DNA from 3 places in the Halomonas sp. LMYGS-3 genome. Region 3 is predicted to be linked to each of the others. Evidence: predicted binding sites of a transcription regulator. Region 3 holds the regulator's gene; each other region holds the start of a gene.

Region 1 (4,896 bases), on a different contig from region 3:
CTCCTGTCTGGAATTGCCGGCCATTGTACGGCCCCCCGCCCCCCCACCTCAAAGCACGATCGAGACGATGGAGCCGGCGCGTCAGGAAGCGACGACGGGTTCCGGCCGGGTAACGATCCACACGCCGAGCAGGAAGAGCCCGGCGATCAGGGCAAACTTCAGCCACGGCAGGCTAACGGTGAAGGCCAGCACCAGCACCGAGACGGCCAGCATGCCGGCGGCCAGCCACTTGGCGTGGCGGGGAATGGCGCGCTCACCCTCCCAGGCCACCACCGCCGGGCCGAAACGCGGATGCCCGCGAATCCAGCCGGCGAAGCGCGGCGAACCACGCGAGGCGGCCCACACCGCCAGCAGCATGAAACAGGTGGTGGGCATGAGCGGCAAGAAGACCCCGATCACGCCGAGCGCGAAGCTGGTCCCGGCGATGACGATGAACATGACACGCTTGAGCGATGACATCTGGCATTCCCTCTCCCCGACACCCTCATTGAAGCCCAACCGGCGCCGCGGAGCCAATCGCGATGCCCTATGGCAGGGGGAGGGACGGCCTATCGACCCCCGCGCAGCGGTACCCCCGTGGCCCGTGAAAGCGTGGGCCCGCTCAGCGGCGGGCCCGTGACGGGAAGCGAACGCTCAGCTCTGGATGGGAATCTCGCGGCGCGCTGTCTTCGCCTCCGGGGAGCGCGGGACGGTGACGTTCAGTACCCCCTTGGCGAAGGTGGCCTTGATCTCCTCGGCCCGGGCGTCACCCGGCAGGTCCAGCACCCGACGGAAACTGCCGTAGGAGCGTTCGATGCGCTGGTAGCGCTCCTCCTTGGTGGTACTCTCCTGGCGCTTCTCGCCCTCGATCACCAGGCGGTGGTCATCCAGGCTCAGCTTGACGTCCTTCTCCTCGACGCCGGGCACCTCGACGCTGATCTCGTAGCGGTCATCGTGCTCGGCGATATCGAGGCGCGGACGCAGCAGCGCCGGCATGTCACCGAAGTGGCTCTCCAGCGATGGCAGGCCGAACTGGCGCATCATGCCGTCCATCCAGCGATCGAGCTCCTGATGCATGCTCGTCAATGGCGCCAGCTCGCCGCGGCGCGGCTCCACGGCCCCTGCCGGAGCATCGTGGCTCTCGCTCTTGAACCAGTTCCAGGGAGAGAATTTCTGCAGGTTCATCTGCCACACCTCCTTTCTCGTTTGTCGAAGATGCTCCACAGCACGAACTCCGCCATTCGGCATCATCAGAATTGGTGGCAGCGGGGCACTTTTCAAGAGCCATCAAGGGGCGTCATGACCTGGATCAAGAGCGGCCCGGGGCCCGCCCGGGCGAGGCGCCTGGACACCCGGCATCAATCGCGGAAGTTGTCGAACTGCAGGGGAAGATCGGGGCCCTCCTCCCCCCTCAGCAGGGCCATCACCGCCTGCAGGTCGTCACGCTTCTTGCCGGTCACGCGGACCTTCTCGCCCTGGATCTGGGCCTGGACCTTGAGCTTGCTCTCCTTGATCCGCTTGACGATCTCCTTGGCCTCCTTCTGGTCGAGCCCCTGCTTGAGCACCGCCTCCTGGCGGGCCCGCACTCCGGAGAGCACGGGATCCTTCACCTCCATGCAGCGGGCATCGATGCCGCGCGCGATCAGCTTGTTGCGCAACACGTCGAGCATCTGCTTGAGCTGGAAATCGACCTCGGCCTCGAGCGAGACGGTCTCGCTGTCGAGCTCGAAGCTCGCGGTGACGCCCTTGAAGTCGAAGCGCGACTGGATCTCCCGGTTGGCCTGGTCCACGGCGTTGCTGGCTTCGTGCTTGTCGAACTCGGAGACGATATCGAAGGAGGGCATGGAACTATCCTGGTAGCCGATGAAGAGGAAAGACTGATTCTATCAGCCCTCGCGCTATACCGCGGCCTCGACGGCCGGCGTCAGGACCTTGACCATCTGCCAACCGGCGCAGCCGTCCTCATAGTAGTCCTCGAGCCAGCTCTCCAGGCGAAAGCCCAGGCGTCGGTAGAGCCCCAGCGCCACCCGGTTGTCGGCACGCACCTCGAGGCCCAGCAGCTCGGCCCCCCGCACCAACGCGGCCTGCTCCAGCGCCTCGACCAGGCGACGGCCCAGTCCCTGGCCACGCGCCTCGGGATGCACGCAGAAGGAGTAGAGTCGCGCGCGCCGACTGCCGCGGCGAAACAGCAGGGTACCATAGGCCAGCAGTCGGCCTTCCTCTCCCCCGCGTTCGCCGACCAGTGTCAGGGCATGAGCACGGTTGAGCAGGTGCCAGAGTTGGCGGCGACTGAAGCGGTCGCCGACGAAGGCCAGCTGCTCCAGTCGATAGAGGTCGTCCAGGTCCTGGGGGCGGGCCTGGCGCAGGGTCATGGTCATCTCATGCCTCCAGAAGTCACGGGCATGATTGTGAGTATGCTCGATACGCCTGTCAGCGCCCGGGACCATGAAATCTTTTCACCCGCCCGGCGCCTTGTCGATGACCGGGCTCAAGGGCATGCTGGCATCGTTCCGACGGCCCCATGCCGTCCCCTGCCTGGCTGGAGCTCCCCATGTGTCCCCTGCGCATCGTCGTCGACCGCCTGGATGACTGGCAACCCTACTATCCCTCCGAGGACCTGATCAGCGCCGACGACTTCCTGGCCCAGGATCGCCGCCACCGTGATGCCGACGACCGGGACCGCACCACCCACGTGATCAATCTGAGCAGCGAGCTGGACTACCTGGGCACCGGCTACTATGTCTCGCTGCTGGCCCAGGCCCGCGGCCAGCGAGTGCTGCCGACGGTGGAGACGCTCAACGAGCTGTCGCGCAAGGCGCTGATCGACCTGCAGCTCGACACCCTCGCCCCGCTGCTCGGCGACCTGGCCAGGCAGGGATCACTGGCCGGCGACGGCCTGACCCTGCGGGTACTGTTCGGCGAATGCCTCGAGCCCCGACTGGCCCGGCTCGCCCGCAAGCTGTTCGAACGCCTGCCCTGCCCGCTGCTCGAGGCTCGCCTGGTGCGCCGCCATGACCTCTGGCGGCTCGCGCGGCTCAGGCCGATTCGGCTGCGCGACCTCGCCACCGAGGAGCAGGACCTCTTCGCCATGGCGCTCAACCGCCACTCGCGCAAGGTGTGGCGAACCCCCAAGGCGCGCCGGCGCTATCGCTTCGACCTGGCGATCCTGGTCGACCCGAACGAGGCCCTGCCGCCCAGCAACCGTAGCGCCCTGAAGGCCTTCATCCGGGCCGGCCGGCGGCTCGGTATCGACGTCTCGCTGATCACCCGCCGCGATGCCGGCCGCCTGGCCGAGTTCGACGGCCTGTTCATCCGCGAGACCACGGCGCTGGACCACCATACCTACCGCCTGGCCCGGCAGGCGGAACACGAGGGTCTGGTGGTGATCGATGCCCCCCGCGACATCCTGCGCTGTACCAACAAGGTCTACCTGCATGCCCTGTTGCGTGCCCGGGGCGTGCCGGCACCGGAGGGGGCCCTGCTCAAGCGTCACGATCGCCGGCCGCTGGCCGAGCGGATCGCCGGCCTGAATTTCCCCCTGGTACTCAAGGTGCCGGACGGCTCCTTCTCCCGGGGCGTGGTCAAGGTCGAGTCGCCGATGCAGCTCGAGCGCGAGGCCGCACGCCTGTTTGACGCCTCGGCCCTGCTGCTGCTTCAGGAATGGCTGCCCACCGACTACGACTGGCGCATCGGCGTGCTCGACGGCCAAGTGCTGTTCGCCAGTCGCTACTACATGGCCCGCGGCCACTGGCAGATCTATGACCACTCCGGCCCGCGAGTGAAGAGCGGCGGCTTCACCACCCACGACCCGGCCGAAGTCCCGGCGGAAGTGCTCAAGGCCGCCCTCAAGGCCACTCGCCTGATCGGCGACGGCTTCTACGGGGTGGACCTCAAGCAGGCCGGCGGGCGGGTAGTGGTGATCGAGGTCAACGACAACCCCAACGTGGATGCCGGCATCGAGGACGCGGTACTCGGCCGCACGCTCTACGAGAGGATCATGGGGGTCTTCCTCGCCCGCATGGAGGCCCGGGTACGCGAGAGTTCCTGAGCAGCGTCACCACGGCGGACGGTCCCGCGCGTCGGGCGTAGCCTCGCCCCCTGGAAAGTCATGCCACATCAGTACCTTGCGTCGCCTTCACCGCCCACCGTTGCCGATTGGCAACATCCAACTACCTGATCTGCAAGGCTCCTTGCATCTCGCGCCTGTCCTGTTGCCTTGTGGCGACGGTTCAGGCGTTTCTTGGTAGCGACGCCGCGCCACCACCCCGCACAACACTTTGATTTAAAGGGACTTTACTGATCTGGCCCGATTGTTGCTGTGGGTTGAGCCGCAGATCCAATGTTTTCGGCCCTTCCGCGTCACCGGTCGCCGGCATCCCCCGACGGCAGGATGACGTGGCGCGCATGGAGCGGCCCCATCAGCAAGGAGCAACGACGACCATGAGGATTACCATCTTCGGTTCGGGTTATGTGGGACTCGTGACGGGTGCCTGTCTGGCCGATGTCGGCCACGACGTCATCTGCGTCGACGTGGACGAGGCCAAGGTGGCCCGACTCGCGGCCGGCGAGGTACCGATCTATGAACCGGGTCTCGAGAGCCTGATTCGCCAGAACCGGGCCGCCGGGCGACTGCGCTTCACCACCGACGCCGCCGAGGGCGTGGCCTTCGGCCTGCTCCAGTTCATTGCCGTGGGCACCCCCTCCGACGAGGACGGCAGCGCCGACCTGCGCCATGTGCTCAAGGTCGCCGAGACCATCGGTCGCCACATGAGCGAGTACCGTATCGTCGTCGACAAGTCGACGGTGCCGGTGGGGACGGCCAGCAAGGTGGAGCGCGTCATCGCCGCCGAGCTGGACGCGCGCGGCCTCTCGTTCGACTTCGATGTCTGCTCCAACCCCGAGTTTCTCAAGGAGGGG
Region 2 (4,896 bases), on a different contig from region 3:
AGCCATCGGCGGCGTGGGTCGCCGCCTGTTCGTGGCGCACCAGGATGTGCTTGACCTTGTCCTGGCGAAACAGGGCGTCGTAGATGTGCAGCGCCGCCCCGCCGGGATAGCCATAGATGTATTCGACGCCCTCATCCTGCAAGAAGCGGGCAATCATGTCCGCGCCGGAAAGCAGTTCCACTTGTGTATCTCCCCTGGAGGTCTCGAGTGCGATCCGTGCCCATGTGCAAGGCACGGGGTCGAGTGCGGCGGTATGCCGCTGCCGGACACGCCGGCACCTGATGCCAAACCCTGGCAAATAGCCCTGTTGGGGCCTGCACTCTCATCACGGCGGATCGCCGCGTCGGGGCGTTGGCCAGGCCGGGCGGTTGGCCCGGACCCGGAAGTCCTTCGGCGGGTAGAGGCCTGGTGGCCTACCCTTCGCGCGGTGGTATCGGGGGGTCACCCACAGGAGTCCGCGCCCGCAATCAGGAACGGTCAAGATTCCATTAGCGCCACGAGGGTGTCAACCACCGCGAACGCCCCGGTAGCCCATGATCGCGGATTCGGCAAGCTGCCTGGGCCCGAAAGGTGCCTGGCAAGCGGCATAAAAGAGCCCGCCGGCATGGGGAACCGGCGGGCAAGCGGTTACAGGACGCAACCTGATTTCAGTGTAGTCAGTCGTCCCCCGCGGGACCGGGCGACAACGTAACGCCTTGTGAACAACGCGCCGGACCAGGGCCTCGTGCCCGGAGGCTCACTGCCCGCGGAACACCAGGTGATCCTCCTCCACCTCGACCCGGATGACATCACCGGGCGAGAACTTGCCGGCCAGCAGGTCCTGGGCCAGCGGGTTCTCGATGCGGCTCTGGATCGCCCGCTTGAGCGGCCGCGCCCCATAGACCGGGTCGAAGCCGACCACGGCGAGCTGGGCCAGGGCCTCGTCGCTGACCGAAAGCTGGAGGTCGTGCTCGGCCAGCCGTGTGCGCAGGCGGTCGAGCTGGATGCCGGCGATGGCCTGGATCTGCTCCTGGCCGAGGGCATGGAACACCACCACCTCGTCGATGCGGTTGATCAGCTCGGGGCGGAAGTGATCGGCGACCGTCGCCATCACCATCTCCTTCATCTGCGCATATCCCTGCTCGCTGTCGTCCTCGCTGGCCCCCATGCGCTGGATGATGTCCGAGCCCATGTTGGAGGTCATGACGATCACGGTGTTGCGGAAGTCCACGGTGCGGCCCTGGCCGTCGGTCAGGCGGCCGTCCTCAAGCACCTGCAGCAGGATGTTGAAGACATCGGAGTGAGCCTTCTCCACCTCATCGAGCAGCAGCACCGAGTAGGGCTTGCGGCGCACTGCCTCGGTCAGGTAGCCGCCCTCCTCGTAGCCGACATAGCCGGGGGGCGCACCGATCAGCCGTGCCACCGAGTGCTTCTCCATGAACTCCGACATGTCGATGCGCACCATCGCCTCCTCGGTGTCGAAGAGGAAGTTGGCCAGCGACTTGCAGAGCTCCGTCTTGCCCACCCCGGTCGGGCCGAGGAACAGGAAGGAGCCGTTGGGCCGATTCGGGTCGGCGAGCCCGGCACGGGAGCGGCGTACGGCGTTGGCCACGGCGGTGACCGCCTCGTCCTGGCCGATCACCCGCTCGTGCAGCGCCTCCTCCATGCGCAGCAGCTTGTCGCGCTCGCCCTCGAGCATCTTGGCCACCGGGATACCGGTCCAGCGCGACACCACCTCGGCGATCTCCTCCTCGGTGACATTGGAGCGCAGCAGCTTGTGGCCGGAGGTGTCGGCCTCGGCCTCACCGGCCTCGGCGATCTTCTTCTCCAGCGCGGGAATCACCCCGTACTGTAGCTCGGACATGCGTCCGAGATCGCCCTGGCGGCGGGCCTGCTCCAGGTCGATGCGGGCGCGATCGAGCTCGTCCTTGAACTGCGCCGCCCCCTGGATGCTGGCCTTCTCGGCCTTCCAGATCTCGTCGAGGTCTGCGTACTCGCGCTCGAGTTCGCCGATCTGCTCCTCGAGGCTCTCGAGGCGCTTCTTCGACGCCTCGTCGGTCTCCTTCTTGAGGTGCTCGCGCTCCATCTTGAGCTGGATCAGCCGGCGGTCGAGGCGGTCCATCTCCTCGGGCTTGGAGTCGAGCTCCATGCGGATGCGCGACGACGCCTCGTCGATCAGGTCGATGGCCTTGTCGGGAAGCTGGCGGTCGGTGATGTAGCGGGTCGAGAGCTTGGCCGCGGCGATGATGGCGCCGTCGGTGATGTCGACCCCGTGGTGTACCTCGTAGCGCTCCTTGAGGCCGCGCAGGATCGCCACGGTGTCCTCCTCGGTGGGCTCGTCGACCAGCACCTTCTGGAAGCGGCGCTCGAGCGCGGCATCCTTCTCGATGTAGCGGCGATACTCGTCGAGAGTGGTGGCCCCCACGCAGTGCAGTTCGCCGCGGGCCAGCGCCGGCTTGAGCATGTTGCCGGCGTCCATGGCGCCCTCGGCCTTGCCGGCGCCGACCATGGTGTGCAGCTCGTCGATGAACAGGATCACCCGGCCCTCCTCCTGGGCCAGCTCCTTGAGCACCGACTTCAGGCGCTCCTCGAACTCGCCGCGGAACTTGGCCCCGGCCAGCAGCGCGCCCATGTCCAGCGACAGCACGCGCTTGTCCTTGAGCCCTTCCGGCACCTCGCCGTCGACGATCCGCTGGGCCAGCCCCTCGACGATGGCGGTCTTGCCTACGCCGGGTTCGCCGATGAGCACCGGGTTGTTCTTGGTGCGCCGCTGCAGTACCTGGATGGTACGGCGGATCTCGTCGTCGCGGCCGATCACCGGGTCGAGCTTGCCACTGGCCGCCCGCTCGTTGAGATCGAGGGTGTACTTCTCCAGCGCCTCGCGCTGATCCTCGGCATTGGGGTCGTCGACCCGTTCGCCGCCTCGCACGCTGTCGATGGCGGTTTCCAGCGCCTGGCGAGTGACCCCGGCCTGGGTCAGCAACTTGGTCACCGCATGGCCCATCTCCAGCGCCGCCAACAGCACCAGCTCGCTGGCGATGTACTGGTCGCCACGCTTCTGGGCCTCGCGATCGGTGAGGTTGAACAGCTTGACCAGGTCGCGGGAGGGCTGCACCTCACCGTCGAACTGGGCGACCTTGGGCAGGTCGTCGAGATGGCCCACCAGGCCGTCACGCAGTCGCGAGGCATCGCCGCCGGCCTTCTGCACCAGCGCCTTCACCCCGGTGTCGCGGGCATCCAGCAGTGCCAGCAGCAAATGGCCCGGCTCGAGCTGGTTGTGGCCGCGGCCCACGGCCAGGGACTGGGCGTCGGCCACGGCGTTCTGCAGCTTGGCGGTGAACTTGTCGAAACGCATGCGCTTTCCTCCATCGGGGGGCGGCGCGTTCGGCCCCACCGCCCGGCCCTGTCAATTCGTCTTGACAGGTTCAATGGAGTCAGGCTGGGCCGCTTTCAAGTCGGCGGTCAGGAAAGAGGGTACGGGTTGACGTGAGTCAAGTTCAGTATGAGAGCGCGTCGCCGGGAAAGCCGCGTCTTCGATCACTACCACCTTGGCCTATCTTAGCCAGATCACGCTGGCCATGCGCCCGGTATGGCCGTCGTCGCGACGGTGGGAGTAGAAGCGCGATTCGCAGGCGGTGCAGAAGTGGCCCCCGCTGATATGCGACACCCCCAGGCGCTCGAGGCGTAGACGGGCCAGCTTGTAGAGGTCCGCCATGTAGTGGCCCAGCCGATAGGGACTGGGATCGAACGCCGCGGCCGTCTCGGGGTGCACGCCGATGAAGGCCTGCTGCACCTCGGGACCGACCTCGAACTGGGCGTTGGAGATGGCCGGCCCCAACCAGGCCAGCACCTCGCCCGGCGACACGCCGAGGGCGGCCACCGCGGCCTCCAGCACGCCACCGGCCAACCCGCGCCAGCCGGCATGGGCCACCCCCACGCGCTGCCCGCGGCGATCACAGAAGAACACCGGCAGGCAGTCGGCGGTGAGCACCACGCAGGCGTGGCCCTGATCGAAGGCCACCGCGGCATCGGCCTCGGGCGGCTCGGCCGAGAAGCATTGCTGCACCCGGGCACCGTGGACCTGGTTCAGCCACAGCAGCGGCCGCTCGTCCATGATCTCCTTCTGTAGCAGGCGCCGGCACAGGGCCACGTGGGCTGGGTTGTCGTCGACGTGCTCGGCCGGGTTGAAGGCGGCGAAGTCCCCCTGGCTGGGACCGGTCTCGCGGGTGGTGACGAAGGCCCCCACGGTGGCGGGGGCCGGCCAGTCGGGCAGGATCAGGGTCGGGCGTAGGTCCGGGGCATCGCTCATTGCAGGGTCCTCAACGCATGGTCTCGACGTCGTGGCGGAGGTAGTCGAGCAGCATCAGCATGTCATCCGGCAGCGGCGCACGGAAGGTCAGGGTTTCGCCGGAGCCGGGATGGACGAAGGCCAGCTTGCGGGCATGCAGTGCCTGGCGGGGAAACTCGCGCAGCAGGGCCTTGAGCTCCTCGGAGGCCCCCGCCGGCAGCTTGAGCCGGCCGCCATAGACGGGATCGCCCACCAGCGGAAAGCGAAGATGCGCCAGATGCACCCGGATCTGGTGGGTGCGGCCGGTCTCGAGGCGACAGCGCACATGGGTATGGGCACGGAAGCGTTCCACCACCCGGTAGTGGGTCACCGCCGGCTTGCCGGCGGCATTCACCGCCTGGCGCTTGCGGTCGCGCGGATGGCGGCCGATGGGCGCGTCCAGGGTGCCACCGGCGGTCATCACCCCGACCGACACCGCATCGTACTCCCGGGAGACGCTGCGCGCCTGGAGCTGCTCGACCAGCGCGACCTGGGCCGCCAGGGTCTTGGCCACCACCATCAACCCGGTGGTGGCCTTGTCGAGGCGATGGACGATGCCGGCCCGCGGCACGCCGGCCAGCGCGGGGCAG
Region 3 (4,896 bases):
AGATTCGCGGCGATCGAGTGCTGGCCAGCGAATCGCTGGACCTGCGTCTGCAACGGCCTGCCTCGTTGAGCGGCGATTCGATACGCATCCATGGCCTGCGTGGCGTCGATCTGGAGGAAGGGGAAAGCATCGAGACGGCCTTGCGCCGCTTCCTGGACTTCATCGGCAATCGGCCGCTGGTGGGCTGGTGCCTGAATTTCGACCTGGCGATCCTCAACCGGGAACTGCGACCGCGCTTCGGCTTCGACCTGCCCAATGCCGGCATCGACGTGGCCCAGACCTATGTCCGTCAGTTACGGCGTAGCCATCCCGAGATCGAGCCCGGCCTGCGCTTCGAGCAGGTGGCCGGCGCCCTGGGGGTGCCGGTGATGGGGCGTCACACCGCCCTGGGCGATGCGGTGACCACGGCGCTGATGTACCTGCGCCTGGAGAGAGGCGCCATGCTGGCGAAGCGATCCTCCTGAGGCCTGCGGAATCCGGGGCATTCCGTCGCCAGCTGGCGGCGGCAGTGGTAGGATAGGCACCCGTCATTTTCCAGCCGCTCTGGCAGTGCCCCGACCATGCAAGATGCCGTGAACTTCGATCCCAGCCCCGCTGACGCCTCCGTCACGGATGGCGATGCCACGCCTCTCGACGCCCTCGACGCGAAGGGCCGGCGCGAGTTCAACAAGCTGCAGAAGCGGCTGCGACGCCAGGTGGGCAACGCCATCATCGACTACGAGATGATCCGCGAGGGCGACCGGGTGATGGTCTGCCTGTCCGGCGGCAAGGACAGCTACACTCTGCTCGAGATCCTGCGTAACCTGCAGCGCAACGCCCCGGTGAATTTCTCGCTGGTGGCGGTCAACCTCGACCAGAAGCAGCCCGGTTTTCCCGAGCATGTGCTGCCCGAGTACCTGGACGGCACCGGCGTCGAGTATCACGTCCTCGAGCGCGACACCTATTCGGTGGTCAAGGAGAAGACCCCCGAGGGCAAGACCACCTGTGCGCTCTGCTCGCGGCTGCGGCGCGGCTCGCTCTACGGCTTCGCCGAAGAGATCGGCGCCACCAAGATCGCCTTGGGTCACCACCGCGAGGATATCCTCGAGACGCTGTTCCTCAACCTGTTCTTCGGCGGCAGCCTCAAGGCGATGCCGCCCAAGCTGCTCTCCGATGATGGCCGGAACATCGTCATCCGCCCGCTGGCCTACTGCCGCGAGGCGGATATCGCCGAATTCGCGCGGTTGATGGCCTTCCCGATCATTCCCTGCAACCTCTGCGGCTCCCAGCCCAACCTGCAGCGTCAGGTGGTCAAGGAGATGCTCGCCGAGTGGGAGGCCAAGCATCCCGGTCGACTCGAGAGCATGTTCAAGGCGGTGACCAACGTGGCGCCCTCGCAGCTGGCCGATCGGGAGCTGTTCGACTTTGCCGGCCTGGAGGAGAAGCAGGCCCGGTGGCAGGCCGAGCGCATCGATATCCTCAACGAGTTGTAGGTGTGAGATGGTGGACCAGTTCCAACCACGCGAGCGGCGCCGGGGACAGGCCGAAGCGGAGGTCATTTGCCAAGGATGGCAAATGTAGCGCCCAGGGAGGGGTTCACAGCGCCTCCGCGCAGGCCTGTCGCCGGGTAAGCCGCGACTCCCTGCCCCTGCTGTTCAACAGAAACCCCCGTTGGGTGTGGTATTCCAGCGGGGGTTTCTGCTTATGGTATGGCGCTAGCGGGCGCCATCCTCTTCGGCGACCCGGGCCAGCGCCGCCAGGTCGAGGATATTGACCTCGCGGCCGGAGACGGCCACCAGCCCCTGGGACTGGAAGCGACCGAGGATGCGGCTCACCGTCTCCACCGCCAGGCCCAGATAGTTGCCGATGTCGGCCCGGGACATGGAGAGGCGGAAGCTGTAGGGCGAGTAGCCGCGGCGGCGGAAACGATCCGAGAGGCTGGCGAAGAAGGTCGCCAGGCGTTGGTCGGCGGTCTTGCGCGACAACAGCCGCATCATGCGGCGATCGTCGCGCATCTCCTTGCTCATGCTGCGGTAGAGCTGGGTGCGCAGCTCCGGCAGCTCCTCGGAGAGGGCATCGAGACGATCGAAGGGAATCTCGCACACGGTGGTGGTCTCGAGCGCGACCACCGTGCCGGGATAGCGTTCCTCGTCGATGCCATCGAGGCCCACCAGTTCGCTGGGCAGGTAGAAGTTGGTCAGCTGGTCCTCGCCGCTGCCCTCGGTGGTGACCTGCTTGAGGCTGCCCGAGCGCACGGCGTAGACGCTGGTGAAGGCACTGTCCTGGCGGAACAGTGCCTCGCCCTTCTTCAGGGGCGCGCGGCGGCGGATGATGGCATCGAACTGGTCCATGTCCTGGAGCTCGAGCGCCAGCGGCAGGCAGAGCGAGCTGAGGCTGCAGGTCTGGCAGCGGGTCTCGTGCAGCAGGGAATGCCGCCTGCCGATCGCGGTATCGGGCATGCTCGCCTCCATGATGATGACTCAGTCACCATTATGGAGGATTACCCCAGGCCGGCAAAGCATCCCTTTGGAGGTAGCCTCCCGCCATTGGAGGTAGTCGCTCACGCGCTGCGGGAGTCGTTCGACACCGGCCGTAGTGGCAGGTAGGCGTCGAAGGCCATGGCGAGGTGCTGGATCAGCAGCCGGCCGCTCGGCGTGACGACGAGCCGATGGCCGCGGCGCTTCACCAGGCCGTCGCGTTCGGCGGCTTCCAGCCGGGCCAGGGCGTCGGCCAGGCAGGCCTCGGCGTCGACCCCGAAGGCCTGGCCCAGTGCTTCGAGGTCGAGGGCCATGTCGCACATCAGGCGCTCGATGGCGTGCCGCCGCAGCCGGTCGTCGAGGGTGAGGCGCAGCCCGCGGGCGGTGGCCAGCTGACCGGCATCCAGCGCCGCCTCGTAGGCGACGAGGTCTGCGGGATTCCGGGCGTAGACGTCATCGACACGACTGATCGCCGAGACACCGAGCCCCACCAGGTCGCATCTCGTGTGCCTGGAGTAGCCCTGGATGTCCCGCGCGAGGGTGCCCTGACGCTGGGCAACGGCCAGGCTGTCGTCGGGGCGAGCGAAGTGCTCCATGCCGAGATGCACATAGCCGGCCGAGGTCAGCATGTCGAGGGTGGTATGCTGCATCGCCAGCGTCTCCTCGGGGCCGGGAAGATCCTCGGCGCGGATGTGCCGCTGGGACGTGAAGCGCTCGGGCCGGTGGACGTAGTTGAAGACCGACAGTCGAGCCGGGGCCATGGCGATCACCTGCTCCAGGGTCTCGGCGAAGCTGTCGCGAGTCTGCAGTGGCAGTCCGGCGATCAGGTCGAGGTTGAGCGAGCGGAAGCCGAGGCGGTCGGCCTCGTCGATCAACGACTCGGTGAGCACTCGGGGCTGGAGCCGGTTGATCGCCCGCTGGACCCTGAGGTCCAGGTCCAGGACGCCGAGGCTCAGGCGATTGAAGCCCAGCGCCTGCAGGTGGCGCAGGGTGAAGACACTGGCCTCCCGCGGGTCGATGTCGATGGCGTAGTCGCGCTCCCTCGAGCCCGAGAGACCGAAGCGGGCATCGAGACGATCGATCAGGTCGCTCATCTGGGCGAGCGAAAGAAAGGTCGGGGTGCCGCCACCCCAGTGCAACTGCTGGACTTCCCGCGACGCGTCGAGATGGCGAGAGGTGAGTACCATCTCCCGGTCGAGCCGCGAAAGGTACGCTTCGGCCAGCCGCGTGTCACCGGTGGCGATCTTGTGGCGGGCACAGTGGAAGCAGGCCAGGCGGCAGAAGGGTACATGCACGTAGAGCGACAGCGGGCGACCATCGTCGTTGCTGCGCTCGAGTGCCGCGATGAACGCCTCGGCCCCGAAGTCGTCCCCGAAGCAGTGCGCCGTGGGGTAGGTAGTGTAACGTCTCCCGGGGGTGTCATAGCGGCGCAGCAGAGCCGCGTCCCAGACGAACCGGGCGGAACCCCCTGGGCCTTGGCGATTCGCGTGAGCGGACATGACGGCACTCCGGATGATGGGCATGTCCTGATGGTAGCGAGAGCGGCCCTTGGCCGTGTTGAGCTGGGTCAAGCCGGGGCGTGATCGCCGCTGGATCAGGCGTGGCCGACACCGGGCAGCAGCACCCAGAGCTGCCACAGGGCGAAGGCGATGATCGACGTCGCGGCCAGCATGCGGGTGGCTCGGTGGCGGATCAGGGCGCCGAGCTGGCGTGCCGCCAGGCCGGTGACCAGCAGGGCCGGCAGGGTGCCCAGGCCGAAGGCGCCCATCAGCGCCGCACCATGGTGCGGGGCGGCACTGGCCAGGCTCCAGGCGAGCATGGAGTAGACCAGGCCACAGGGCAGCCAGCCCCAGACCGCCCCCAGCGCCACGGCCTGGGGAACCTTCACCACCGGCATCAGCCGCCGGCCCACCGGCTCCAGATGGCACCACAGCCGCTTGCCGACGGCCTCCACCCTGAGCAGCCCCTTCCACCAGTCGGCGATATAGAGCGCCATCAGGATCAGCATCACCGCGGCCAGCCCCTGCAGCGCCAGTCGGGCGCCGGGGGCCACCCCGATCAGGGTGCCGAGCCCGGCGACCAGGGCCCCGGCGACCATGTAGCTGGCGATGCGCCCCAGGTTGTAGCCCAGCAACAGGCCGGTGAGCCGGGTCGCTGAACGCATGCTGGGGGGCACGGCGAAGGTCAGCACACTCATGATGCCGCCGCACATGCCGATACAGTGGGCACCTCCCAGCAGGCCGAAGACGAAGGCCGCCATCAGCGGCGGCAGGCCGAGGCCGGTGGGATCCATCAGGCCCCGTCGTCGCCGGCGTCGTCGCGCCGGGTCTGTTGCCGCCGACGCTCACGCTCCTCGGCGGGGAGGTCGTTCTCGTCCTCGTCGAAGAGGATGCGGTGGGCGGGGCCTTCCAGGTCCTCGAACTGGTCGTTCTTCACCGCC

What was found. The regulator FNR, encoded in region 3, switches genes on or off when oxygen is low (the NO sensors DNR and NnrR bind a similar motif). The targets are predictions, from matches to a motif close to TTGATNTANATCAA.
Region 1: the regulator FNR is predicted to act here: its motif matches at 1,279-1,292, upstream of AC5W54_RS11690 (Hsp20/alpha crystallin family protein).
Region 2: the regulator FNR is predicted to act here: its motif matches at 3,461-3,474, upstream of clpB (ATP-dependent chaperone ClpB).

Annotation. Positions count from the first base shown of each region.
Region 1 covers NZ_JCAKFQ010000010.1:121,885-126,780, reverse strand. The annotation lists gene AC5W54_RS11695 (YbaN family protein) at 82-459, opposite strand; gene AC5W54_RS11690 (Hsp20/alpha crystallin family protein) at 634-1,164, opposite strand; gene AC5W54_RS11685 (YajQ family cyclic di-GMP-binding protein) at 1,338-1,823, opposite strand; gene AC5W54_RS11680 (GNAT family N-acetyltransferase) at 1,878-2,357, opposite strand; gene AC5W54_RS11675 (RimK family ATP-grasp domain-containing protein) at 2,531-4,027, shown strand; gene AC5W54_RS11670 (UDP-glucose dehydrogenase family protein) at 4,420-4,896, shown strand, end outside.
Region 2 covers NZ_JCAKFQ010000013.1:89,405-94,300, reverse strand. The annotation lists gene AC5W54_RS13730 (acetolactate synthase 3 large subunit) at 1-181, opposite strand, end outside; gene clpB (ATP-dependent chaperone ClpB) at 737-3,334, opposite strand; gene pgeF (peptidoglycan editing factor PgeF) at 3,533-4,288, opposite strand; gene rluD (23S rRNA pseudouridine(1911/1915/1917) synthase RluD) at 4,299-4,896, opposite strand, start outside.
Region 3 covers NZ_JCAKFQ010000004.1:213,331-218,226, reverse strand. The annotation lists gene AC5W54_RS05855 (3'-5' exonuclease) at 1-464, shown strand, start outside; gene ttcA (tRNA 2-thiocytidine(32) synthetase TtcA) at 561-1,472, shown strand; gene fnr (fumarate/nitrate reduction transcriptional regulator Fnr) at 1,695-2,438, opposite strand; gene hemN (oxygen-independent coproporphyrinogen III oxidase) at 2,540-3,955, opposite strand; gene AC5W54_RS05835 (sulfite exporter TauE/SafE family protein) at 4,051-4,749, opposite strand; gene ccoS (cbb3-type cytochrome oxidase assembly protein CcoS) at 4,749-4,896, opposite strand, start outside.